DNA from 2 places in the Pseudocolwellia antarctica genome. Region 1 is predicted to be linked to the other one. Evidence: riboswitches for the same ligand, from Rfam matches in the RefSeq annotation. Region 1 holds a riboswitch; the other holds the start of a gene.

Evidence for each region. A riboswitch is a leader RNA that binds a small molecule or an ion and turns the genes downstream of it on or off. The one in region 1 is predicted to bind cobalamin.
Region 2: another riboswitch for cobalamin. It lies ahead of ACPUVN_RS13125 (ABC transporter ATP-binding protein); the one in region 1 lies ahead of cobU (bifunctional adenosylcobinamide kinase/adenosylcobinamide-phosphate guanylyltransferase).

Annotation. Positions count from the first base shown of each region.
Region 1 is NZ_CP187926.1:4,495,021-4,498,444, reverse strand. It holds gene ACPUVN_RS19500 (cobyric acid synthase) at 1-1,128, opposite strand, end outside; gene cobU (bifunctional adenosylcobinamide kinase/adenosylcobinamide-phosphate guanylyltransferase) at 1,128-1,733, opposite strand; cobalamin riboswitch at 1,967-2,146, opposite strand; gene tnpA (IS200/IS605 family transposase) at 2,489-2,947, opposite strand; gene ACPUVN_RS19485 (TonB-dependent receptor plug domain-containing protein) at 3,010-3,424, opposite strand, start outside.
Region 2 is NZ_CP187926.1:3,038,423-3,041,846, forward strand. It holds gene ACPUVN_RS13120 (methyl-accepting chemotaxis protein) at 1-1,170, opposite strand, end outside; cobalamin riboswitch at 1,341-1,537, shown strand; gene ACPUVN_RS13125 (ABC transporter ATP-binding protein) at 1,694-2,506, shown strand; gene ACPUVN_RS13130 (FecCD family ABC transporter permease) at 2,503-3,424, shown strand, end outside.

The DNA of each region.
Region 1 (3,424 bases):
CATTATCCCAGTAACTTGCGTCAAAGTCTTTTCTTGCGTCAATTCAGTTGTAAAGTCGAGTAAACCTAACCCCTCTATTTCATCAACCTTTGATTCAATATGCAGTGGATCGAATATCTTCTTACCTAGCATTTGATAACCACCACAAATACCCATTACTTTGCCGCCATAACGAAGATGTTGGTTTATCTCTTGTTGCCAGCCCTGCTCTTTTAAAAATTTAAGATCGGAGGTTACGTTTTTACTACCCGGAATAATAATTAAGTCTGCACCTTGAAGTGACTGACCTATTTTGATGTATTGCAGATCAATATTAGGTTGTAAGCGTAAAGGGTCAAAGTCAGTGTGGTTACTCATATGTGGCAATAGAGGAACGAGGATCTTCACCTTGGCTTGACTCACTTTATTGTCTAAAGCCACAGCATCTTCTGCGTCTAAAGCTAAATCGTGTAGATAAGGTAAAACACCTAAAACAGGTTTTCCTGTGCGTTCTTCTAGCCAAGTTAAGCCTGATTCAAGCAGTTTAATATCACCTCTAAAACGGTTGATGATAAAACCTTTAACGCGCGCTTGTTCCGACTCAGATAACAACGCTAAGGTTCCTACTAAATGCGCAAAAACACCGCCTTTATCAATATCAGCGACAATGAGTACAGGGCAATCTACCGCTTCGGCATACCCCATATTCGCTAAGTCATGGGCGCGTAAGTTAATTTCAGCTGGACTGCCTGCGCCTTCAACCACAAGGATCTCAAATTCATTGGCAAGGCGTTGATGAGACTCAAGCACTGCTTGCATCGCAACTTTTTTATAGTCGTGATATTTATCTGCTTCCATATTTGAAATCGCTTTACCATGCACAATAACTTGTGCGCCAGTATCACTATTAGGCTTTAATAAAATAGGATTAAAATCGATGCGTGCTTCTACTTTTGCCGCGATGGCTTGCAGAGCTTGTGCTCGACCAATTTCGCCACCGTCTTTAGTTACTGCGCTATTAAGCGCCATATTTTGCGGCTTAAATGGCGCAACTTTATGACCTTGATTAACCAAAGCTCTGCACAAACCCGCTACTAGCGTACTTTTACCAGCATCAGACGTTGTGCCTTGTATCATGATGGTTTTCATTAAATTTCACCTCGTGAAGGTTCTGTTTGCACAGAAGTAACAGATTTTAATGAAAGGGGTAAGCCTGCCATAACAAAATCAACTTTATCAGCCACTTCAGCTACAGCTTGATGTAACCAGCCTGATTGATCAACAAACTCACGCGATAAATTGCCCATAGGCACTATGCCGTGCCCTACTTCGTTACTGACTAAAATAATATGGATATTTGGGTGTTTTTGGCTATTGATAAGAGACGTTAAAAGTTGCTGTTTTTCTTGCTCGAAATAAGCTAAATCATGTTGGCACAAACAGTTAGTCAGCCATAACGTGAGGCAATCAATAAGAATGCAATGCCCAATATTTTGTGTGTTATCAGAAGAAGTATTTATAGCCTGATCAACAAGTGAATCTATGGTTTCAGCTAATAAAAGTGGCGACTCTAGCGTTTGCCATTGCTGCGGACGATCTTGTTGATGCAGTGCAATACGCGTTTGCATTTCTTTATCAAGAGCTTGAGCTGTAGCAATATAGGTAACAGGTAGGTTTGATTTTTTAGCACACTGTTCTGCAAGCGAGCTTTTGCCCGATCGTGCTCCGCCTAAAATTAAATGTACTTGTCCCATAATGAGTCCGCTTATATTAGTTAGCTGTGCTGTTAGTTAGGTATTAGTTAGGTATTAGTTAGCTTAAGTATGACTTAGCACTAGCATTATTTAGTTAGTGTAAGGACAGAGAGGCAATAGAACATTTCATCGATTAGAAAAACAGATGAATTAACATGTTCGAGTAGACCCGCTCGACCTAATAGCAAAATTAATCCATCGGATTTGAATCCAATATGAATCACTTGCTATTAATTTCATACATTTTCACCTGATATCCTGACTTACAGCATCTCAACATACACCTTCCCAAGTTAAACTCAGTGGTTTGTAAGTATGTCGCTCTGTTTACAGTTGCGGGTACAGTTGTGGATTTTCACCACATTCCCAGTTTTATTCCTCATTTTCATCTTATCGTTAATATGATTTTTTAACGTTTAAGCTGAACGAAATAAATATGAAAATATATGACTTATTTGGGGCGAGATTATCAACTGCTAGCAAAAAATAGCAAGGTTTATTTTGTACTAAGCCATTAAGATTGAGCATAAGCGAAGGGATGTTGTCTTAAGAGGATCTCTCTTAAATTAATCGAATAAATAACAACGCATAAAAAACGCTCAAACATCTAACCGATGCTGAGCGCTTTATTGTTATTTTCTACAATGATTAACTGAAAGTTAAAACATTTAAGTGAAGTAAAAAACCCCGCAGCAAGCTGTCTCGCTTAGGCTCGTCTTTCACTACGTGAAAGCGGGGTATTAATTAACCCTCTATCACCATAGTTGGAATTGATCATCTGTTATTGATTCTCGCTTAAGTTTTTTATAAGAATCATCTCCTTGATTCTTCACATAATCTTTTATTATTGACTCATTTCCATGCTTACCTACGCTGGTAATAAAGTATCCATCTGACCAAAACTCCCCTCCCCATAATTCCTTTTTAACAAATGGGCATTTCTTAAAAATCTCTCTTGCCGTAATACTTTTAACTATTTGCGCTATTTTTTTAGGGCTATACATCGGGACTGATTGAATCAAAAAATGAACATGATTTTTATCTGTTCCTATTTCTATGAACGCAATTTCATACCTTTTAGATATTTCTTCACAAACACCTTTCAGTACCTGATCAACTTCATCAGTAAATATCGCTTTGCGATATTTAGCTGGACAAACAAGATGATACATTAGAACTGAAACATTATGACTTTTATGGAGAAATATACTCATCCTAATACTTTAGCGCTTATCCCAAATCGCAGCAAGCTGCGGGGAATTAAACCCCAAAGAGATTAAAATCTGAAGTTTAAACGTGCGTAATAACTCATACCGTCAAAACCGTATGGTAAAGCTCTAACTGGATATTTAAATGCACCATTGGTTATAAAATCAAGCGCTTCGTCTTGACCTAATTCATCAGGCGTTTTATCAAAAAGGTTATTAATACCTGCAGAAATCGTAAAGGTTTCATTAATTTGATAATCAAGGTTCACATCAATTAACACAGCTGATTCAACTGTACTTGTTGGTTTAAACTCACCTGTCGGCGATAAAAAGCCAGGTAAGCCAATGTGATCGTTACCGAAGTAAGTGATTTCAGTTTCGCCAAAGTAGTTAGCTCTGATCACAGCAGACCATGCATCTTGTGCGTAATCGAATGTTAAGGTTGCACGTTCTTTTGGCTGCCCGTCAGTTAAAAAGCTACGT
Region 2 (3,424 bases), 1.5 Mb from region 1:
AATACTTGAGCCAGAAATCTCAGATAAGGTATTTGAAAACTTTTCTAGAGTTAAATTCAACACATTAGAAATAGTGCCTAATTCACTTTTATCGTTATATTGAGCTCTAACGGTTAAATCGTTTTCTTCTCTTACTTTGCCTAACACGCTAAGTAAATCTTTAATGCGATTATTCAAATCATTGATAACAGCTAAACTAATCAAAATAACCAACAAGCTTATAATGAGAACACTCACAATAGATAAAATTAACGACTGATTCGCATCACTTCTAATTTCATGTGTTAACGCTATTAAAGATGTACCTAATGTATTTTCAACTTCTTTTAGTTGTTTGATTCTGCCTGTTGCTTGCTCAAACCAATAACTTTCATCAATACCAAACTCACCCTCTGCCGACTTTTTAATAACAACTTGCCTAAGTCGTTCAACTTCAATAGCTGCGGGCTTTTGCATTGCTTGCGAATAAAACTGAGTATTTTCAGTTGTTGATAAATCTTTAAAGTTTTGGAAGTAAGTATTTTGTTCTGAGATAAGATTAATGGTACGAACCAATAATGGAGAAGATATGCTATCGATAGAAAACACATTACTTAAAACCGCTCGCTCGATTCCAGCTCTTTCTTTACCTTGTAAGAAGTTATAATAGGCGATCATTTCTTTGGTTATGTTAGCTTCGGTACTCAACAAACTAATAACTTTAGACACGCTTAATAGCTTTGCATTAAGGCTTGTGTAATATGAAAGTGCTGCGTTTAATGACACTGTTTTAGCATCAATACTTCTTCTAATAGTACTTAACTGGTTTAATTGCTTATTTATACTGTTATGTAGTTCAACGATAACTTTTGTAGTTTCATCGTTTTTTTGCCAAAAGCTTTGCTGCTTATCTTGTTCACTATTGGTCAGCTTTCTTTGTGCTGCCAACTGAGTTTTAAATGACTTGCCATTAGAACCAATAAAGCCCGCAGTTAATCCTCGTTCTTTTTGTAATTCATGTACTAGGCTACTATAAACTACCGACAGTTCAGTAAGTTGTGTCAGTTTTTCCATCTCATTTTTAAGCGTAAAATAATTATTAACAGAAACAACACTCATCCATAAAAAACTGATTAACGGAAGTAATAATAAAAAACATATTTTTCTTTTAAATGAAAGATTTGTAAACATAATGTAAATATCAATCCTAGATAATTTAAGCTATCTAATAGAATAGCTTTAAATTCAAATAAAGCAACAAATAGGCGTTATCCGCTGATGGAATAACCATTTATATCAAAAACTTACAAAACCTTCGTTAAAAGCTTTATCCTTTATTTAATTAGCCAGTATTTATGGTAATATTTACCTACTTTTAAGGTGTTTTATTTGTGAATTAAGAACAATATTAATTTACGATAAACTTAAAGGGGAATATGGTGCAACATATACTTAAATATGCTTAATTCCATAACTGTTCCCGCAACTGTAATGAGAGCTTGATACGTTTTTTAGCAAGCCCTTAAGTCAGAACACCTGCCTTAATAGTTTTAGTAACCGTGCGGGTAACACGAAAATCTAGAACATCACTTCTGTTATAGTCGATGCTCTTTTATTTCATCCCCTCTATGTTTCTAATAATGTATTTCTTCAGCCAAAATTCTTTATAAAATTAGGCTTTCTGTAATCTTGTGGTTTTTTAAATTAGACGTTTATGTCCTCTTTTGTTTTACAAGCGAATAGCCTGACTTGGTCTGTGAATAAAAAACACATTCTTAATGATATTGATCTCAATATAAAAGTAGGCGAAACGGTTGCGATAGTTGGTCCTAATGGCGCAGGAAAAACGTCTCTACTTAAATGTCTTTATGGCGAATGTTCTAATTATTCAGGTAATATTTATTTAAACGGTAAATCACTTAACCTTTTAAATTTAAAAGATATTGCTAAAAAAATAGCGGTTGTTAGTCAGCATTCTGAATCTGCATTCAATTTAACTGTTCTCGATATTGTATCGATGGGATTAATTCCCCATAAAGGCTTATTTGATATTAATACCAGTGCCGACCGACATAGTATTGAGCAAGCTTTAGTAAAAGTAGATTTAATAAGTAAACAACATCAGTTATTTAATACCTTATCTGGTGGCGAGCAACAACGAGTATTAATTGCCCGAGCGATTGTGCAAGCGCCAGATATTCTGATTATGGATGAGCCAACAAATCATCTCGATATGTATTATCAACATCAAATATTAATGTTAGCTAAAACGTTAAATATTACTTTATTGATCACTATTCACGATCTTAATTTGGCTGCCCAGTATTGTGATCGAATTGTTATGTTAAATAATGGAGAATTAGTGGCCGACGATACACCTGAAGCAGTATTTACTGCCGAAAAGCTTACCGAAGTATTCAAACTTGAATGTGCTATTGATAAAAATCCTTTCACACAAAGTACTCGAATTACATTTTCAGGCATTAATAATAGTGCGAATGATGAATCAGCTTGGTTACATTCATGAAAAAACTCTCCTTTAAAACCTCTTTATTACTTATTTCTGGCTTAGTTGTTTTTTCACTTATCGCTTCAATGGGATTCGGTGTTGTTGAGTTAGGTCATAAAGCGGTATGGCAATGTATTACCCAAAGTTGTGAAAAAAGTATTTATGACACGATCTTGTGGGAGATACGTTTTCCAAGAGTATTACTCGGCTTTATTGCAGGTTTTGGTTTAGCTATTGCTGGCGCGCTTATGCAAAATGTAACTCGAAACCCGCTGGCAGATCCTTACCTCTTCGGCATTGTTTCGGGTGCAGGCTTAGGAGCAACACTGACTCAATTTCTCCCCACAACGGTGCAACTGATCACTTTACCTATAGCTTCCTTTTTAGGTTCACTTTTAGCTGTAGGAATTATTCTCATTGTGCTCTACCAGAATAATTGGCGACGTATCGAGCATTTATTATTGGCTGGTGTAGCTGTATCCTTCTTATTAAGCTCTTTAACATCTTTTATTCTTTATAGTGGAGAAGCTTTTTCAACAAATCGTGTGATTTTTTGGTTAATGGGAAGCTTAGCCAGAGCAGATAGTACGGCGCTTCTATGGATTTCCCCCGTCATTATTATTGCCACAATTATTGCCATATTATTAGGTCGACAGCTTGATGCTTTATTACTCAGTGATGACAGTGCTCGGACCCTTGGCATAAAAGTTGAAAGGTTACGTATTATTACACTAGTTTTATGTGCAGCTATAACTGCAGTTATCGTGTCTTATTGCGGTGGCATTAGCTTTATAGGTTTAATGATCCCACATATGGTTAGGCCCTTTGTTGGCATTACTAGTTCAAAATTATTTATAGCCGCAGGATTAGTTGGCGGCTGTTTTTTAGTATGGGTAGATGTTGTTGCTCGTACAGCCTTGGGTGGTCAGGAAATAC